3 regions of the Klebsiella sp. HN106 genome follow, and region 1 is predicted to be linked to each of the others. Evidence: predicted binding sites of a transcription regulator. Region 1 holds the regulator's gene; each other region holds the start of a gene.
What was found. The regulator Fur, encoded in region 1, represses iron uptake genes when iron is present. The targets are predictions, from matches to a motif close to ATAATAATGAGAACNACTATCAA.
Positions count from the first base shown of each region.

Region 2: efeU (iron uptake transporter permease EfeU) is a predicted target of Fur. The motif match lies at 3,953-3,975, and genes of this name have one in related genera.
Region 3: ACSIPU_RS09265 (TonB-dependent siderophore receptor) is a predicted target of Fur. The motif match lies at 3,794-3,816, and genes of this name have one in related genera.

Region 1 covers NZ_JBLURD010000002.1:382,232-387,887, reverse strand. The annotation lists gene tcuA (FAD-dependent tricarballylate dehydrogenase TcuA) at 1-250, opposite strand, end outside; gene tcuR (tricarballylate utilization LysR family transcriptional regulator TcuR) at 348-1,274, opposite strand; gene fur (ferric iron uptake transcriptional regulator) at 1,402-1,854, opposite strand; gene fldA (flavodoxin FldA) at 2,146-2,676, opposite strand; gene ybfE (LexA regulated protein) at 2,826-3,119, opposite strand; gene ybfF (esterase) at 3,253-4,026, opposite strand; gene seqA (replication initiation negative regulator SeqA) at 4,211-4,759, shown strand; gene pgm (phosphoglucomutase (alpha-D-glucose-1,6-bisphosphate-dependent)) at 4,792-5,656, shown strand, end outside.
Region 2 covers NZ_JBLURD010000009.1:89,398-95,053, forward strand. The annotation lists gene phoH (phosphate starvation-inducible protein PhoH) at 1-88, opposite strand, end outside; gene efeB (iron uptake transporter deferrochelatase/peroxidase subunit) at 598-1,878, opposite strand; gene efeO (iron uptake system protein EfeO) at 1,883-3,010, opposite strand; gene efeU (iron uptake transporter permease EfeU) at 3,066-3,896, opposite strand; gene ACSIPU_RS20005 (NupC/NupG family nucleoside CNT transporter) at 4,169-5,353, shown strand; gene ACSIPU_RS20010 (DUF3574 domain-containing protein) at 5,483-5,656, opposite strand, start outside.
Region 3 covers NZ_JBLURD010000002.1:559,249-564,904, reverse strand. The annotation lists gene ACSIPU_RS09275 (MBL fold metallo-hydrolase) at 47-1,147, shown strand; gene ACSIPU_RS09270 (RamA family antibiotic efflux transcriptional regulator) at 1,180-1,521, shown strand; gene ACSIPU_RS09265 (TonB-dependent siderophore receptor) at 1,558-3,702, opposite strand; gene ACSIPU_RS09260 (alpha/beta hydrolase-fold protein) at 3,856-5,478, shown strand; gene ACSIPU_RS09255 (DUF1158 domain-containing protein) at 5,407-5,655, opposite strand.

The DNA.
Region 1 (5,656 bases):
GCGCTTCGTTGGTATTACCCTCGGTGACGCGCAGCAGATCCTGCCAGTACTCTTCTTCCGGATAGCTGTCGACCAGCACATCCTGCGGAGCATCGTGCATACAGCGAAGGTTCCGCGTGTGCTGAGAGTTTCCGCCGCGCCATTCTTTCGGCGCGGCCTCCAGCAGCAGCACGGACGCGCCGGATTCCCGGGCGGTCAAGGCGGCGCATAGCGCAGCGTTGCCGCCGCCAATCACCAGTACATCCACCATTTTTGGCTCCATTACGGTTTGCTTTATTGTTAAATTTGTAATGGAAATGTATGCGCTCAGGGCGGCAGGACGCTATGGCGTATTGCTAAAGAGGGGTTTAGTGTGCGTAAAGGCTGGCGCCAGGCCAGCGGCCAGATTCGACCAGCTGACGCATGACTTTTGCCAGTATGACTCGCGCGGCGAGACCCGATGGGGTCAGTTCATCATCGGAAAGACTGACGAGAAAATTAGGCCGACTGAGTATCGGATTGTTGATGCCGATCACTCTCAGGGGCTCGCCGTCGAGATGAGAAATCGCTGCTCCCGGCTGCAAAGTGGCGCCGAGGCCGTCGCGCACGGCGCGCATCAGCAGGGCCAGACCGTCGATTTCAGCGACCACATCGACATTAAGCGCATGCTCCTGGCACATCGCCTCCAGCCTGCCGCGCAGCCCATGCCCCAGGCTTGGCATAATCAGCGGGACAGCGGAGAGCTGGTCCGGCGAGATGCTATCGTCGGGAAGGGGAGCCAGTACCTTATGGGTGCCAATCAGAAACAGACGCTCTTCAAGAATCGGCCTGGCGCTCCAGCGCACAAGCTTCTCCTTCTGGAACACGATCGCTAAATCGAGCTGACGGGTGTTGATCATGCGTTCAAGGTTGCCGGAGAGACTTTCTACCAGATGCAGGCGGACGTCGGCATAGCTTTCGCGCATCGCGTTGATAAAGGGTACGCCGAGCACAGAGGCGGTGCTGGGGGCCATGCCGACGCTGACGTGGCCAGATAGCCGCGCCTCGCGCGCAGCAAGAACCGCATCATCAGCGTGACGCAGCGCCAGCTGCGCCTGTGAATAGAAGGCGAGGCCAGCGCTGGTGGGCATTACACCGCGAGACGTCCGTTGTAGCAGGCGAATGGCGAGTTCATTTTCCAGGCGCGCCATTTGTTGGCTAAGCGCGGAGACGCCGATATTCAGGTCAAGCGCGGCGCGGCCCATACTGCCGGTTTCAATAATGCGCACAAAATAGCGTAGCTGGCGAAGCTCCATAAGCACTCCGTATAAAGCAGGATGCACCGACAGTAAACGTATTCAGGCGCGAGAGGAAGAGGCGGCAGATGGCGGGCAAAAAAAAGCCAACCCGCAGGCTGGCTTTGGCTGATAAACGATGCGGTGATTATTTCTCTACCGCGTCGTGGGCATGTTCATCTTCGCGGCAGTCGCCTTCTGCACAGTGGCCGTACAGGTACAGACTGTGGTTGGTGAGGCGAATACCGTGTCTGGCGGCAATCTCACGCTGGCGCGCTTCGATGGAATCATCGCTAAACTCGATCACTTTGCCGCAGTCCAGGCAAATCAGATGATCGTGATGGTGCTGCTGCGTCAGTTCAAAAACGGATTTACCGCCTTCGAAATTATGACGGGTGACGATACCGGCGTCGTCAAACTGGTTCAGTACGCGGTAGACGGTGGCCAGGCCAATCTCTTCACCCATATCAATCAGGCGTTTGTATAAGTCTTCCGCACTGACATGATGGTTATCCGGTCCTTGCAGCACTTCCAGGATTTTTAATCTCGGAAGCGTCACTTTCAGGCCAGCTTTCTTTAATGCGGTATTGTTGTCAGTCATGCGGAATCTGTCCTGTTGCTAAACGATCTACTTCCATCAGCGGAAGTAATACAGAGAATCACCCGATGTAATGCGTCTCATTATAGAACTGCCATGGTGAAATGAAAACTGCAAGCATCGGGCCTTGTATGCTGTCAAAAACGAGGCACTCGCTACAAAGTGCTTCACGCGACCCCGTTAAATCAGAGGACATTGTACAGATATGTGATTAAAAGTTAAAAACTTGTAGCTATAACTTTGATTGCTTTTATCTATCAATTCGGCGAAATATGGTGATTACGCCGTTTAGACTCAGGCATTCTTGATTTCTTCGAGGTGCAGCTCCTCGGAAATCTGTTTTACCCATTTTTCGACGCGTTCGTTAGTCAGTTCAGGCTGACGGTCTTCGTCGATAGCCAGACCGACAAAATGATCGTCATCGGCCAGGCCTTTAGAGGCTTCAAAATGGTAGCCAGCGGTCGGCCAATGGCCAACGATAGTTGCGCCGCGCGGTTCGATGATATCGCGAATGGTGCCCAGCGCATCGCAGAAGTATTCAGCATAGTCTTCCTGGTCGCCGCAGCCAAAGAGGGCTACCAGTTTGCCATTAAAATCGATCTCTTCCAGCGTCGGGAAGAAATCGTCCCAATCGCACTGGGCTTCACCGTAGTACCAGGTTGGGATGCCGAGCAGCAGGATATCGTGAGCTTCCAGATCCTCTTTGCTGCTTTTGGCAATGTCGTGAACATCAGCAACATCTTTACCAAGCTGCTTTTGAATCATTTTTGCAATATTTTCGGTGTTGCCGGTGTCGCTGCCAAAAAAGATGCCGATGATTGCCATGAGTAAAATAACCTCTTGAAACTTAATGATGTGGTAGTGGCGTAATGCCCGCAGATAGGGGCAATGATAGCAGAACTGAGAAGGGCGCGGAAACAGCAATCACGCCCAACTGCACACTCTGCTACATGAAAGCTTATTTTTTGAGGGTTTTAGGCTTTATCCTGGCCGCGCAGGGCTGCCAGCTGGGTCATCAGCATCTCTTCGATCAGATCGCTGCGGTTCATGTTACGGGCTTCGGCCAGCTCATTGAGCGCATCGACCGCATCGGCATTGAGCTTAAGCTCCACGCGCTTCAGGCCGCGGCTCTTGTCGCGTTTAAGCTGATTGCGTTTGTTGATGCGCAGCTGTTCATCGCGCGAAAGCGGATTCGTTTTCGGTCTTCCCGGCCGACGCTCAGTTGCGAACAAATCTAATGTCGTACGGTCCGTTTGTTCTTTTGCCATGATTCAGAGTGACTTCGGGGGAAACAAGCTATCGGGCATAGCCGACGCAGACAGCGCGCCATAATACATCAGGCGGCGGGCTGCGCCAACGGCCGCGGACATTAAGCCGCGCGGTCGAGTATATTTTAGGCAGTTACGCGGCGATAGAGGTCAAATAACGGCGAATGGCGCGGATCACAGCCTCCGGTTTTTCAGCATGCACCCAGTGTCCGGCGCCGGCGATAACGTGCGCCCGAGCTTCGGGAAACTGCGCCAGCAGCGCGTCACGACAGGCATCGGTCACGTAAGGGGAGTTGCCGCCGGGGATAAACTGCGCCGGATGCGGCCATGCCGGGACGGTTTGCCAGCCGACGATGTTGTCGTACTGCTCCCACAGCACCGGTACGTTAAAACGCCACTGGCCATCCACAAAGGATTTCAGCAGAAACTGAACCACGCCCTCTTCATTAAGGTGTTGACGCATGACCGTCGTTGCCTGCTGACGCGTAGCGGCGCCCGCATCGGTAACGGCGTTGATGGCAGCAAAAATTTCATCATGGCGGCGGACGTGATAATCCACCGGGGCGATATCAATAGCTACCAGGCCTGCGATGCGCTCTGGCGCCAGCGCGCTCAGCGTCATCACCGCTTTGCCGCCCATAGAGTGACCAATAAAGGTGGCTTTCTCAATCTGCGATTCATTGAGAGTATCAAGCAGATCCTCAGCCATCGCGGCGTAGGTCATCTCCGGCGCGCGCGGGGAGAGACCGTGGTTTCGCATGTCGACCTGCACCGTATCGTGATCGACAACCAGATCGCGGGCGAGGATCCCAAGGTTGTCCAGGCTGCCAAAAAGGCCGTGGACCAGGACGATAGGGGGATTATTGTGCTGATTCTGTGCAGATTGCGCTCGGCTATTTAATTTCATGGCAAAGTTCTTTTTTTCGCTCCGTCGGGTTAGGGTATTATGTTGAACATTCTGCCATCCGGCTGCAAGACCCGGAAGATTTCTGAGTTTTGCCGTCATCCTGGTTTGACGCTATCCGCGGTTGGGATTTGTCCCTATAATCCCGACAACTTGTATTCAGAAAAAGATATCGCACTGGATTAAGATGAAAACAATTGAAGTTGATGATGAACTCTATAGCTATATTGCCAGCCACACCAAGCATATTGGCGAGAGTGCATCCGACATTTTACGGCGCATGTTGAAGTTTTCCGCCGTTTCCCAGCCTGCCGCACCGGTAGCGAAAGCCGCTCCGGCACCGGCGCCAACGCCTGTCGTTGACGTGAAGCCCGCTAATCCTCTGAAGGATAAAGTTCGCGCGATGCGTGAGCTGCTGTTATCTGATGAGTATGCCGAACAAAAGCGCGCGGTAAACCGATTCATGCTGGTTCTGACTACCCTCTACACCTTAGACAGCAAAGCGTTTGCCGAGGCCACCGAGTCTCTGCACGGGCGCACCCGCGTCTATTTCGCTGAAGATGAGCGCACGCTGCAGAAAAACGGTAATCAGACTAAGCCTAAGCAGGTCCCCGGTACGCCGTGGTGGGTTATCACAAATACCAATACCGGTCGCAAATGCAGCATGATCGAACACATCATGCAGTCCATGCAGTTCCCTGCGGAATTGATCGAAAAGGTTTGCGGTACGATCTAGTCATTTAACTTTTGCACCAGAAGGATCAGGCAATGGCAATCGATAAGCGCGCAGGTCAACCTGCGCAACAGAGTGATTTGATTAACGTCGCCCAACTGACTGCCCAGTACTATGTGCTGAAGCCGGAAGTAGGCAATGCGGAACATGCGGTGAAGTTTGGCACCTCCGGCCATCGCGGCAGCGCGGCGCGCCATAACTTCAACGAGCAGCATATTCTGGCGATTGCCCAGGCAATTGCTGAAGACCGCGCGAAGAACGGGATCACCGGCCCATGCTACGTCGGGAAGGACACCCACGCGCTCTCCGAACCTGCCTTTATTTCCGTACTGGAAGTGCTGGCGGCGAACGGGGTTGACGTTATCGTGCAGGAAAACAACGGTTTCACCCCGACGCCGGCGATTTCCAATGCGATTCTGGTGCACAACAAAAAGGGCGGCCCGCTGGCTGACGGTATTGTTATTACGCCGTCCCACAACCCACCGGAAGACGGCGGTATCAAATACAACCCGCCGAACGGCGGCCCGGCTGATACCAACGTCACCAAAGTGGTCGAAAACCGCGCCAACGAACTGCTGGCGGCGGGTCTGCAGGGCGTGAAGCGTATGACGCTTGATGCGGCGCTGGCCTCCGGTCACGTCAAAGAGCAGGATCTGGTGCAGCCGTTTGTTGAGGGATTAGCGGATATCGTCGACATGGCGGCGATCCAGAAAGCCGGACTGACGCTGGGCGTCGATCCGCTGGGCGGCTCCGGTATCGAATACTGGAAGCGTATCGCCGAGCATTACAACCTAAACCTGACTATCGTGAATGACCACGTGGATCAGACTTTCCGCTTTATGCACCTCGATAAAGACGGCGCAATCCGTATGGACTGCTCCTCCGAGTGCGCGATGGCGG
Region 2 (5,656 bases), on a different contig from region 1:
CTTCGCGCTGCTTATGGCTTCGCGAATCCTGTCTCAGCACACGTTTGGCCTCACGACGAGCTCTGGTCACTGCTTTTTGTCTTCCCATGGATAGCACCTTGCGTTGTTGGTTTACATCACACGCGCCACGTTCGACGCGATTATGCGCACTAACGATTGAGGTTTGGCTTCCTTGTAAGCCATTGCTTGCCTGACGAATTGGCAGAGGGTCACGGCTACGCGCACCGATAACCTTGCCTGGGTTCAGATATTCTGTGATAGAGGGGGATGATTTGGCGGTGAGAAAATCGCGGCCGGAAGTGGGGCTTCCGTGCTGATGAGTACGGTATCGGGTTTGACGTTTTCCGTTACAGCAATCGGGCATTCGCGATCTCCATAATGAAACGATACTGCTGCCGAGAACTACCGCGTCTGTAATAAGTACATCAGAAATAATTCTAAGCGCAACTTATTTTTCACATACAGACAACAAATAATTCTCAAGGCGGCTCGGGAGAGTTTCCGACTATAAGATTACAGAAAAATGAAACAAGGCAGGAAATACAAAAAATGAATGGAAAAACAGCAGAAAACGCCCTGCCCCGGAGGGCAGGTACGTCAGGCTTCGACTAACGATTGACCGAGGTAATGTTGAGGGTCAACGGCCCCCGGCAGAACAAAAAAGTATCCGCCGCCAATCGGCTTCACGTACTCTTCCAGGGCTTCTCCGTTCAGCCGCTTTTGCACCGTCAGGAAGCCTTTTTCCAGATCGTACTGATAGCAGACAAACAGCAGCCCCATATCCAGCTGGCCGGAATTCGTGACCCCCAGCGAATAACTGTAGCCCCGACGCATCATCAGGCTGGAGGCCGTTTCCGGAGTGCGCGGGTTGGCCAACCGAATATGACTGTCGAGCGCAATGATTTCGCCGTCAGGATCGTTACGGTAATCGGGCACATCGTGCTCGTGCTCCATCCCCAGCGGCGCTCCGGTCAGTTTTTCGCGGCCAAAAATGGTCTGCTGCTCTTTCAGCGGCGTGCGGTCCCAAAACTCAACGTGGAACTGAATAATCCGCGCCGCCTGGTAGCTACCGCCCGTCGCCCATGCCGGTTCCCCCTGATCGGCGGTTACCCACACCACCTTGTCCATTAACGCAGTATCCGAACTCAATGGATTCGCGGTGCCGTCTTTAAAGCCCAGCAGATTCACCGGCGTCTCTTTACCCTTGCTGCGCGCGGCGCTATCGGAGATGAATCCCTCCCGCTTCCAGCGCACGCTGAGTAAATCCGGCGTGTGTTTAATCACATCCCGCAGCGCGTGAATCACCGTATCCTGAGTATTGGCGCAAATTTGCAGCAACAGATCGCCGTGACAGAGCGCCGCATCCAGCGAGTCGTTAGGAAAACGGGTCATTTTTTGCAGCTTCTTCGGCGCATGGCTGGCCAGACCGAAGCGTTCGTCAAACAGCGAATGCCCCACCGAAACGGTTATCGTCAGGTTATCCGGGGCGATCCACGGCCCAAGAATGCCCGAGTCCATCGGCGGCAGCCGCGGGTTCGGCGTCTCCGGCGCGGGCCCGCCCTTTGTCAGAAAGGCGATCCGCTGGGTCAGCAGACGAAACAGCCTTTCCAGATCCGCTTTATCACCGGCGAGGACATCAAATGCGACGATCATCATCGATGCCTGCTGCGGCGTCAGCACGCCGGCCTGGTGCAAACCATAAAACGGCTGCGCTTCCATGCGCGCATCGGGGGAGACCGTACCCGGTGAGCTTTTCTCTTTTGCCGCATGCGCCACCGGGCAGCCACCGGTCAAGGCCAGCGCGCCACCAAGCGCGCCGATCCCTTTGAGTAACCGCCGACGCGACGGTTCATTGATAGGGTATTTTTGCTCTGCCATCGACTTAATCCAGACCGAGGATCCCGCGCAGCTGGGCCAGATCTTCCGCAAGGGTGGTGATCGGGCCTTTCAGCGCGTTACGATCGGCATCCGTCAGCTTGTCGTAGGTCTCAAAACCCTCTTTGGTGCGGTATTTACCGAGGATGGCGTCAACTTTCTTGAAGTTAGCATCCACTTTTGCCAGCAGCGCGCTGTTCTCTTTTTGCAGCTGCGGACGCAGCAGGTCGACGATTTTCTGCGCGCCGTCAATGTTGGCCTGGAAGTCCCACAGGTCGGTATGGCTGTAGCGATCTTCTTCACCGCTGATTTTGCTGGCCGCCACTTCTTCAATCAAACCGGCTGCGCCGCCAACCACTTTTGACGGCGGGAACGCCAGCTCGCTGATGCGTTTTTGCAGCTCAATAACGTCAGCGTGCAGTTGATCGGCGTATTTATCCATGCCTTTGACGCTGTTATCGCCAAACAGCGCTTTTTCCAGCCGGTGGAAACCGGTGAATTTTGGATCTTCGGCTTTTTTCTCGTAGTCATCCTCGCGGGCGTCAATGCTGCCATCAAGGTCAGAGAACAGCTCAGCGATCGGCTCGATACGTTCATAGTGCTGACGCGTTGGCGCATACAGCGCTTTTGCTTTCTCGATATCGCCTGCTTTCACCGCATCGGTAAAGGCTTTGGTGCTGCTCACCAGTTGCGCAGTCTCGGCGCTAACCCAGGCTTTATAGGCGGTAATCGCTTCGCCGAGGCTAAGCAGCGCATCGGCTTTCGCGGCACCCTGGATCGCCTCTCCGGTCACCGTCAGTTTGCCTTTCGGGTTAGTCAGCAGGCCGCAGGTCATATCATATTCACCCGGCTGCAGGTTTGCCGTTAGCTTTTGCGTAAAGCCGGGGGCAATATTCTCGCGCTCTTCAACCACCATCACGCCTTTCAGGATCTCCCATTCCAGCGCTTTCTGGCTGTGGTTCTGAATGATGAACTGAGTTTTACCCGCTTTGACGGTGACGTTCATTGGCTCGCACTGTTTATCAGTAACGGTAACTTTTACCTGCGGAATATCGGCCGCCTGGGCGTAAAATGCAGAGCTGAATAGCGCGGCAACGGTAAGCTGCAGCGCAGTGCGACGAAAATGATTCATCATGATGACCATCCCTTTCGATAAGTATGTTGTAACTATTTGAATTCGCGATGCCCGACTACGCGGCTCGGGATGCGGTGGTGTTATTGCCCGACGGCAGCGCGAACAGCACCAGCGCCGGAACCAAATAGATAAAGTAGACCGCCACTTCGCTGATAGTCGGCGTTTCCTGATAGCCGAAAATCCCCTCCAGCAGCGTCCCGAAGAGCGTATGCGTCGAAATCACGTTGCTGAGATCGAAGGCGACGTCCTGAAAATGGTTCCACAATCCGGCTTCATGGAAAGCGCGAATAGCCCCGGCCGCCAGACCTGCGGCAACCAGCAAAATAAACAGGCTGGTCCATTTGAAAAAGACGCCGAGATTCATGCGGATACCGCCCCAGTAGATCAGGAATCCTAAAACGATTGCCGTTCCCAACCCAAGCATCGCTCCGATGGGCGGCCAGATACCCACATCCTGCTGGAACGCCGCCAGCAGGAAGAATACGGACTCCAGACCTTCGCGAGCGACGGCGAAAAACACCATCATCACCAGCGCCCAGCCATGGTGGTTGCCGCGCTGAAGCGCATTATCGACCGCCTGTTCAAGCTGCTGTTTGACGTTGCGCGACACTTTGCGCATCCAGAAGACCATCCAGGTCAGAATACACACCGCCACCACCGCCACGATGCCTTCGAATAATTCCTGCTCGCGTTGCGGGAATTCGCCGGTCGTTTCGTTGATAAAGATCCCCAGCCCCAGGCACAGCGCCGCCGCCAGGAAAACGCCAATCCACATAACGCTAATCCAGTTCCCGCGCTGGGTGCGTTTCAGATAGCTGGCAATCAGGCTGACAATCAGCGCGGCCTCGAGGCCTTCACGTAACATGATGAGAAATGGGACAAACATACCAAAACCCTTAAATGTGAACCGCAGTCAATTGATGCAAAGTTAGGTAAATATTTCTGATAGTGATTATCATTACAATAATCAGAAACACAAGTGAAATGTGTAGGGAATGATGACGATTTGTAAATTAATCGCTAACAAATAATGAGCTACGGAATTATTTCTCTGCCTTAAGCCATCCCTGCAGGATAAGGGGATTTTTTGCGCCGGATATTTACCCGGCCGAAGAGCTGTGGCTAAATGGCGACCTTATTTACTGCGAAATGAACAACATGACTCAATTCCTGCACTTCCTGCTGGCGCTGGCGGTTATCCTCGCGCTCGCCTGGCTTGCCAGCTACGACCGTAAAAAAATCCGCATTCGCTATATTATCCAGTTAATTATTATTGAAGTTGCGCTGGCTTTCTTTTTTCTCCACGCCGAAAGCGGCCTGTGGCTAGTGAAAAATATCGCATCCTTTTTTGAATCACTGCTCGGCTTTGCCGCCGAAGGCACCAACTTTGTATTTGGCGGCATGAGTGAAAAAGGGCTGGCGTTTATTTTCCTTGGCGTGCTGTGCCCTATTGTCTTTATCTCCGCGCTCATCGGTATTCTTCAGCACTGGCGTATTCTGCCGATTTTTATTCGCCTGATTGGTACCCTGTTATCGAAAGTTAACGGTATGGGTAAGCTGGAATCTTTCAACGCGGTCAGTTCGCTGATCCTCGGGCAATCAGAGAACTTTATTGCCTATAAGGGCGTGCTCGGCGATCTCTCTTCGCGCCGCCTGTTCACCATGTCGGCCACTGCAATGTCGACGGTTTCGCTGTCCATTGTCGGCGCTTATATGAGTATGCTCGACGCGAAATATGTCGTTGCCGCGCTGATCCTGAATATGTTCAGCACTTTTATTGTGCTGTCGATCATTAATCCGACGCGACCAGGCAGCGAGGAAGAGATCAAGCTTGAGAAGCTTCATGAATCGCAGAGCTTCTTTGAAATGCTCGGTGAATATATTCTGGCCGGATTCAAAGTCGCCATGATTATTCTGGCGATGCTGATTGGCTTTATCGCCTTAATTAGCGCCATTAACGCGCTCTTCGCCACCCTGTTTGGCCTGAGCTTCCAGCAGATACTCGGCTATGTCTTCTATCCGCTGGCGTGGCTGATTGGTATCCCGCTAAGCGATGCGCTGAACGCCGGCAGTATTATGGCGACTAAGCTGGTGGCCAATGAATTTGTCGCCATGATTGAGCTACAAAAAATCGCTGCCAGCATGACGCCGCGCGGGCTGGGTATCTTATCAGTGTTCCTGGTCTCCTTCGCCAACTTCGCTTCTATCGGCATCATCGCCGGGGCGATTAAGGGTCTGAACGAGCAGCAGGGGAATATCGTTTCCCGCTTTGGCCTGCGGCTGGTGTATGGCGCAACGCTGGTCAGCCTGCTCTCTGCCAGCTTTGCTGGTCTGGTACTGTAACCGCAGTTATTGCCTGTGATCCCGGGGGCGGCGCAGAGCGCCTTGCCCGGGCTGGCAGCTCGTACGAGCTGAGGTTGCGTAGCCCGGGTAAGGCATTAGCCGCAACCCGGGTCTTTCATCAGATGCAAATTAAAAGTGCACGCAGACCGGCTGGTCAACGCGCATGACCGACTCCTGTGCAAAGCGCGATTTATAGGTATTGCGCAGCGCCTCAATCCCCTCTTCGCTCTTCGCATCTTTGCCATGGATCAGCATCAGCGCCTTGCTCTGCTCGCGCGCCACGGTTCCGTCATTGCCGAGCCA
Region 3 (5,656 bases), 180 kb from region 1:
CTTATAACAAAAACCTCCAGGAAGGAGGATTTCGCCAGGTCAGGATATGAACCGTGTCATTTTCAGCGTGGTCGCCATCATGTTATTAGCGTCAGCAACAACTTTGCCGTTTGTGTTAAATGCCGGATTTGGCCAGGCGCCGCAGGGCGCGCAGCTCAGCCTGGTGGAACAGTCGCCGCACTATCATGACGGCCAGTTTCACAATCAGCTCCCGACGCCGGGTTTTACCGGGCAAAAAAATATGCTGGCCGCGTGGTGGGAGTTTCTCGTCGCCAGGCGCGAGAACGCCAGACCGGCCCAGCCGCTGCCGTTGGTGAACACCGATCTGGCGGGCCTGCCGTCAGGGCAGGACGCGATGGTCTGGCTCGGTCACTCCTCCTGGTATCTGCAGCTGGCGGGCAAACGCATCCTGATTGATCCCGTATTTAGCAACTATGCCGCACCCTTCTCTTTTATTAATAAGGCCTTTACCGGGGATTACCCATGGCACGCTGAGGGAATGCCGGAGATCGACCTGCTGATCATCTCGCACGATCACTATGATCATCTCGATTACGCCACCATCAAAGCCCTGATGCCGAAGGTCAAGCGCGTGATAACGCCGCTGGGCGTGGGGTCGCACCTGCGCTACTGGGGAATGGAGAGCGCGATAATCAGCGAGGCGGACTGGAATCAGGCGCTGCAGGTGAGCGATGAGCTGACGGTACACGTCCTGCCCGCGCGCCACTTCTCCGGCCGCGGCCTCAAGCGCAACCAGACCCTATGGGCCAGCTTTATGTTCGTTACCCCGCAGCAGAAAATTTACTACAGCGGCGACAGCGGCTACGGCCCGCACTTTAAAGCCATTGGCGAACAGTTTGGCGAAGTGGATTTAGCGATCATGGAAAACGGTCAGTATGACCAGGACTGGAAGTACATCCACATGATGCCGGAAGAGACGGCGCAGGCCGCTGACGATATTCATGCACGCGCGGTGCTGCCGGGCCATGCCGGGCGCTTCGTGCTGGCAAAACACACGTGGGACGATCCGTATAAACGACTGGCGGAGGCCAGCACAGGGCGACCGTGGCGACTGCTGACGCCTATGCTGGGTGAGCCGGTTTGGGTCGCTGATAAAACGCAATCATTTAACGCCTGGTGGCGCTAACGATGAGAGTGGTTCAGGAGGAGAGAGGACATATGACTATTTCCGCTCAGGTCATTGATACTATCGTCGAGTGGATTGATGAAAATTTGCATCAACCGCTACGTATTGACGATATTGCGCGCCATGCCGGTTATTCGAAGTGGCATTTACAACGACTGTTTTTACAGTACAAAGGGGAGAGTCTGGGGCGCTATATCCGCGAGCGTAAGCTGCTGCTGGCGGCGCGCGATCTGCGCGATACCGATCAGCGGGTTTACGATATTTGCCTGAAATACGGCTTTGACTCGCAGCAAACTTTTACCCGCATCTTCACCCGTACGTTTAACCAGCCGCCGGGTGCCTACCGTAAAGAAAATCACAGCCGCGCGCACTGAAAAAGCGTCCGCCGGGGAAACCGGCGGAGGCTGTTCTTACCAGGCGTAGCTGACCGTTGCCGTCACCGTCCGACCAATGCCGTAGAAGCAGGCGCTATCGCTGGCGCAGGAGGCCACATATCTGGTATCCGCGATGTTGTTTACGTTGAACTGTACCTGCGCACCTTTCAGGCTCGAGTTTAGCTCGCCCAATTCATAGCTGACCATGGCGTCATACAGATCTACTGCCGGAACCTTAAAGGTGTTTTTCGCATCGCCATAGCTGGTACCGATATAGCGTACGCCCACTCCCGCAGTCAGGCTTTTCAGCGCGCCGTCCGGCAGGGTATAGCTGGTGAAGGCTGAAGCCATATGGGTCGGAATACGCGCTGGCGTTTTCCCTTCGGTACCGACAACGGTAGTGTTGACGGTTTCTGCATCGGTATAAGTGTATGAAGCGATCAGATTGAGATTCTCAAAGAGCGTCGCGTGCGCTTCGGCCTCAACCCCTTTGGAACGCACTTTACCGCTATTCTCAAACCATCCGGCGGCGCTGTTGTAGGTGGCGACGTTACTTTGCGTTAAATCATACAGCGCAAGGGTGATTAGCGCGTTTGGGTCAGGCTGGTATTTCACGCCGACTTCCACCTGCTTGCCTTCGCTGGGATCGAACGGTCCAACGCCAGGCGCGCGGTTGGTTTGCAGGTTAGGTTCAAAGGAGGTGCTGTAGCTGATATAGGGGGAAAGACCAGAATCAAAGGCGTACAGCAGGCCGGTGCGCCAGGTGAACTTATTATCATTCTGCTGGGTGCTGCTGGCGTCGGTAAAATCGGTGGTGCGTACTTCCGCCCAGTCATAGCGCCCGGAAACTAACAGTTCCCAGTTCTGCCAGCTCAGCTGATCCTGAACATAGACCCCAGCCTGATCGAGATTTTGCTGTTCATTAGTGGCGGGGCTGAAGGCGCTTTCATCGACGCTAACGCCGTAGGTCGGGCTGCGCCAGTCGAGATCGTACTGCGAACCTCCGGCCCGGCCAAGATACTGCTTATCTTTACTGGTTTTGTAATCCAGACCGCCAATCACCGTATGGGCCACCTGGCCGCTGGCAAACTTTGCTTCGAGCTGGTTATCAATGCCAAACTCATCGGTCTGGCGCGTTTCATGCTGGGCGCGGCGGGAGAGTACCGAGCTGTTGGCGGGGCTACTGGAATAAACCAGGTAGCGATACTTCTGTTTGATGGTGGCGTAGCGGGCGTTCTGGCGCAGAGTAAAGGTATCGTCTGGCTGGTGCTCAAATTCATAGCCAATCATCGTTTGTTCCCGCCACGACTGATTGTAGCTGGGATCGCTGACGTTAAAATCACGCGGAATATAGCTGCCGTCGACGCTTTCCACCGTACCGTAGCGCGGCAGGAAGTTACGGTAACCGGCATCCGGGTCTTTCTGATAGCTGGTTAATAACGTCATGCGCGTGGCGTCATCAGGATACCAGGTGAGGGCGGGGGCGATGGCCATCCGCGTCTCTTTATAATCTTCAACCTGGCTATTCTGGGTACGGGCGATCCCGTTCAGACGATAGAGCAGGCGGCCATCATCGCTCAGCGGGCCGCCAAAATCGAAAGCGCCTTCGGCAAGATGATGATTGCCGGTGCGGAACTGCAGTTCATGAATCGGCTGGCTGACAGGGCGTTTGCTGGTCATGGCGATCAGCCCGCCGGGGTTTACCTGGCCAAACAGCACCGAGGCCGGGCCGCGTACCAGCTCGACGCGTTCCAGCAGCCACGGGTCGAAAGTACCGGTTTGCGAGGAGGCCGTCGCGCCGTAGCTCAGGCCATCGAGAAACTTGGGCACATAGCTAAAGCCGCGAACGAAAACCTCGTCGTTGCGGTTAGATGAACCGCGATATTCGGTAAAAACGCCCGCGCTATAGCGCAGCGCCTGGGATACCGAGGTGACGTCCAGCGCGCGCATTTGATCGCGGGTAACCACCGATACTGACTGCGGCGTTTTGACGATCTCTGCGGCGGTTTTTGTCGCGGATAGCGTCCTGGTGGCCACTATTCCCTTAAGCGGCGCTGTAGGATCTTCGCTACTGCCCGCGGTGACGACAAGCGTTTCCTCCGCCGCCAGCGCCTGATTCCCGATCGAAGATACCGCCAGAGTCGCAGTCCATAATGCTGTTATCTTATTATATTTAAACATATTTATGATTTTTCCTTGGTTAAATCGCCATCAAAAACCGCCCTCATCGAAGTGAATCCTTCAGCGGTCATCATTAACGGCCTTAATGTTATTGCAAATAGTTATTATTTGCATTAGCGTTATTAACAAATTCTTACAAGGAACTATCGGGCAATGAAAACGGCGTGGAGCGGTCTGCTGCTGGGGTTAAGTGCTTTACCGGCGGCGGCGATGAACTGTGAATCCCCTTCGTTACAGGGAGAGCTGGAGGGGAAGTTCGACGCCAGCGGTGAGGTCTGTTTTGACTTGCCCAGGCTGGGAGAGAACTACGTCGCGGCGACGCTCTCCGGCGTTACCGATGCCCGACTGCTGGATGAACATAACCGCCGTCTGCGCACGCTGCTGGCGGGCGGCCCGGCGGACGGCGAGCAAACCCTGCTATTTTCTCTGCCGGTAAACCGCGCCTCCTCGCTGGTGCTCCACGGTGAAGAAGGAGCCCGCTGGCGTTTTCAGTGGCAGATGCGGGAAACCACCGCGCTGGCCAAAATCCAGACGCTGGACCCGGTCAGCCCGCGCCTGCAGCTGCTGAAGAAGGAACTGGCGGCGGGAGGCTCAACGGCGACTTTCTGGCGGGAGCGTGAACTGGAGGGAACGCCCATGGTGGAATCGGTGGACGCCAGCCATAAGCGGGTGACCTTCTTGTGGCGCGGAGCGAGCCGCAACGTGTTTATTCTGGGTTCGCCGGCGGGGGATCACGATCCGCTGTTTCGTCTCGGTGATTCTGACGTCTGGTTTCGTAGCTACGTCGTACCTGCCGATACCTTAATGCAGTATAAGCTCGCCCCGGATGTGCCGCAGGTAGCCGGCGGCGCGCGCGAGCAGCGGCGGGCTATTCTGGTCAGCGCCCAGGCCGACCCGCTAAACCCGAATAGCGTCAATGCCGCCCACGACCGCTGGAGTCGCTACTCCCTGCTGGCTCTTAACCCCGCGCGTTTTTGCTCGGCGCCGCGGATGGCGCAGCCGCTACGCTACGGGACGCTGACCCGCCATCAGCTGCGCAGCGACTTTTTGCAAAACGCGCGTGAAGTCATGATTTATCGCCCACGTTTGCCGCAGCCCGCGCGTTGGACCCTGCTGCTCTTTGACGGTAAAACTTACCAGGACGAATACCGCTTCGCCAACGTGCTGGACGCCCTGATCGCCAGCCACAGGCTACCGCCGATTAACGTGGTGTTTATCGATAGCCTCGATCATCCGCGGCGGGCAAAGGAGCTGCCGCCAAATCCGCACTTTGCCGATTTTATGGCCCATGAGCTGCTGCCCTGGCTGAACCGCCAGGGGCTCAGCCTGACCCGGCAAAAAACCGTGGTTGCAGGATCCAGCTACGGCGGGCTGGCCGCGTCCTGGGTGGCGCTGCGCTATCCCCGGCAGTTTGGCAACGTACTGAGCCTGTCCGGGTCGTACTGGTGGGCGCCGAAAGGGGAAGAGGCCAGCTGGCTGACCCGACAGTATCAGCACTCGCCGCGCTATCCGGTCCGTTTCTGGCTACAGGCGGGAAGATTTGAGACCCGCGGGTCGGACGGCGGTATTTATGCCAATACGCTTGAGTTCGGGCGGGTACTGAGCGAGAAGGGATATAAGGTGAGCTTTCATCCCTCCTCGAGCGGCCACGATTATGTCGCCTGGTGCGAAGGCCTGATCAACGGTATGCGCGACCTGAGCGGATTAGCGCTCAAGAGAGAACCAGCGACGCCAGACCCAGCGCAGCGCCAGATACTCGATGGCGCCCAGCGCTAAAAACCACAGGCAAAAGATCAGCGTATAAAGCTGGTTGAGATCCATCAGATGGAACGTCGCCACCAGTTTCTGCGCCAGCGTCAGACCCAGCGAGGGCGCCGGCAGCAGCAGACAGGAGAGTAAAGCCAGCAGGAGAATGCCGGCGGCACTCATGAGCGTTTCTAGCGGATGTTTCATT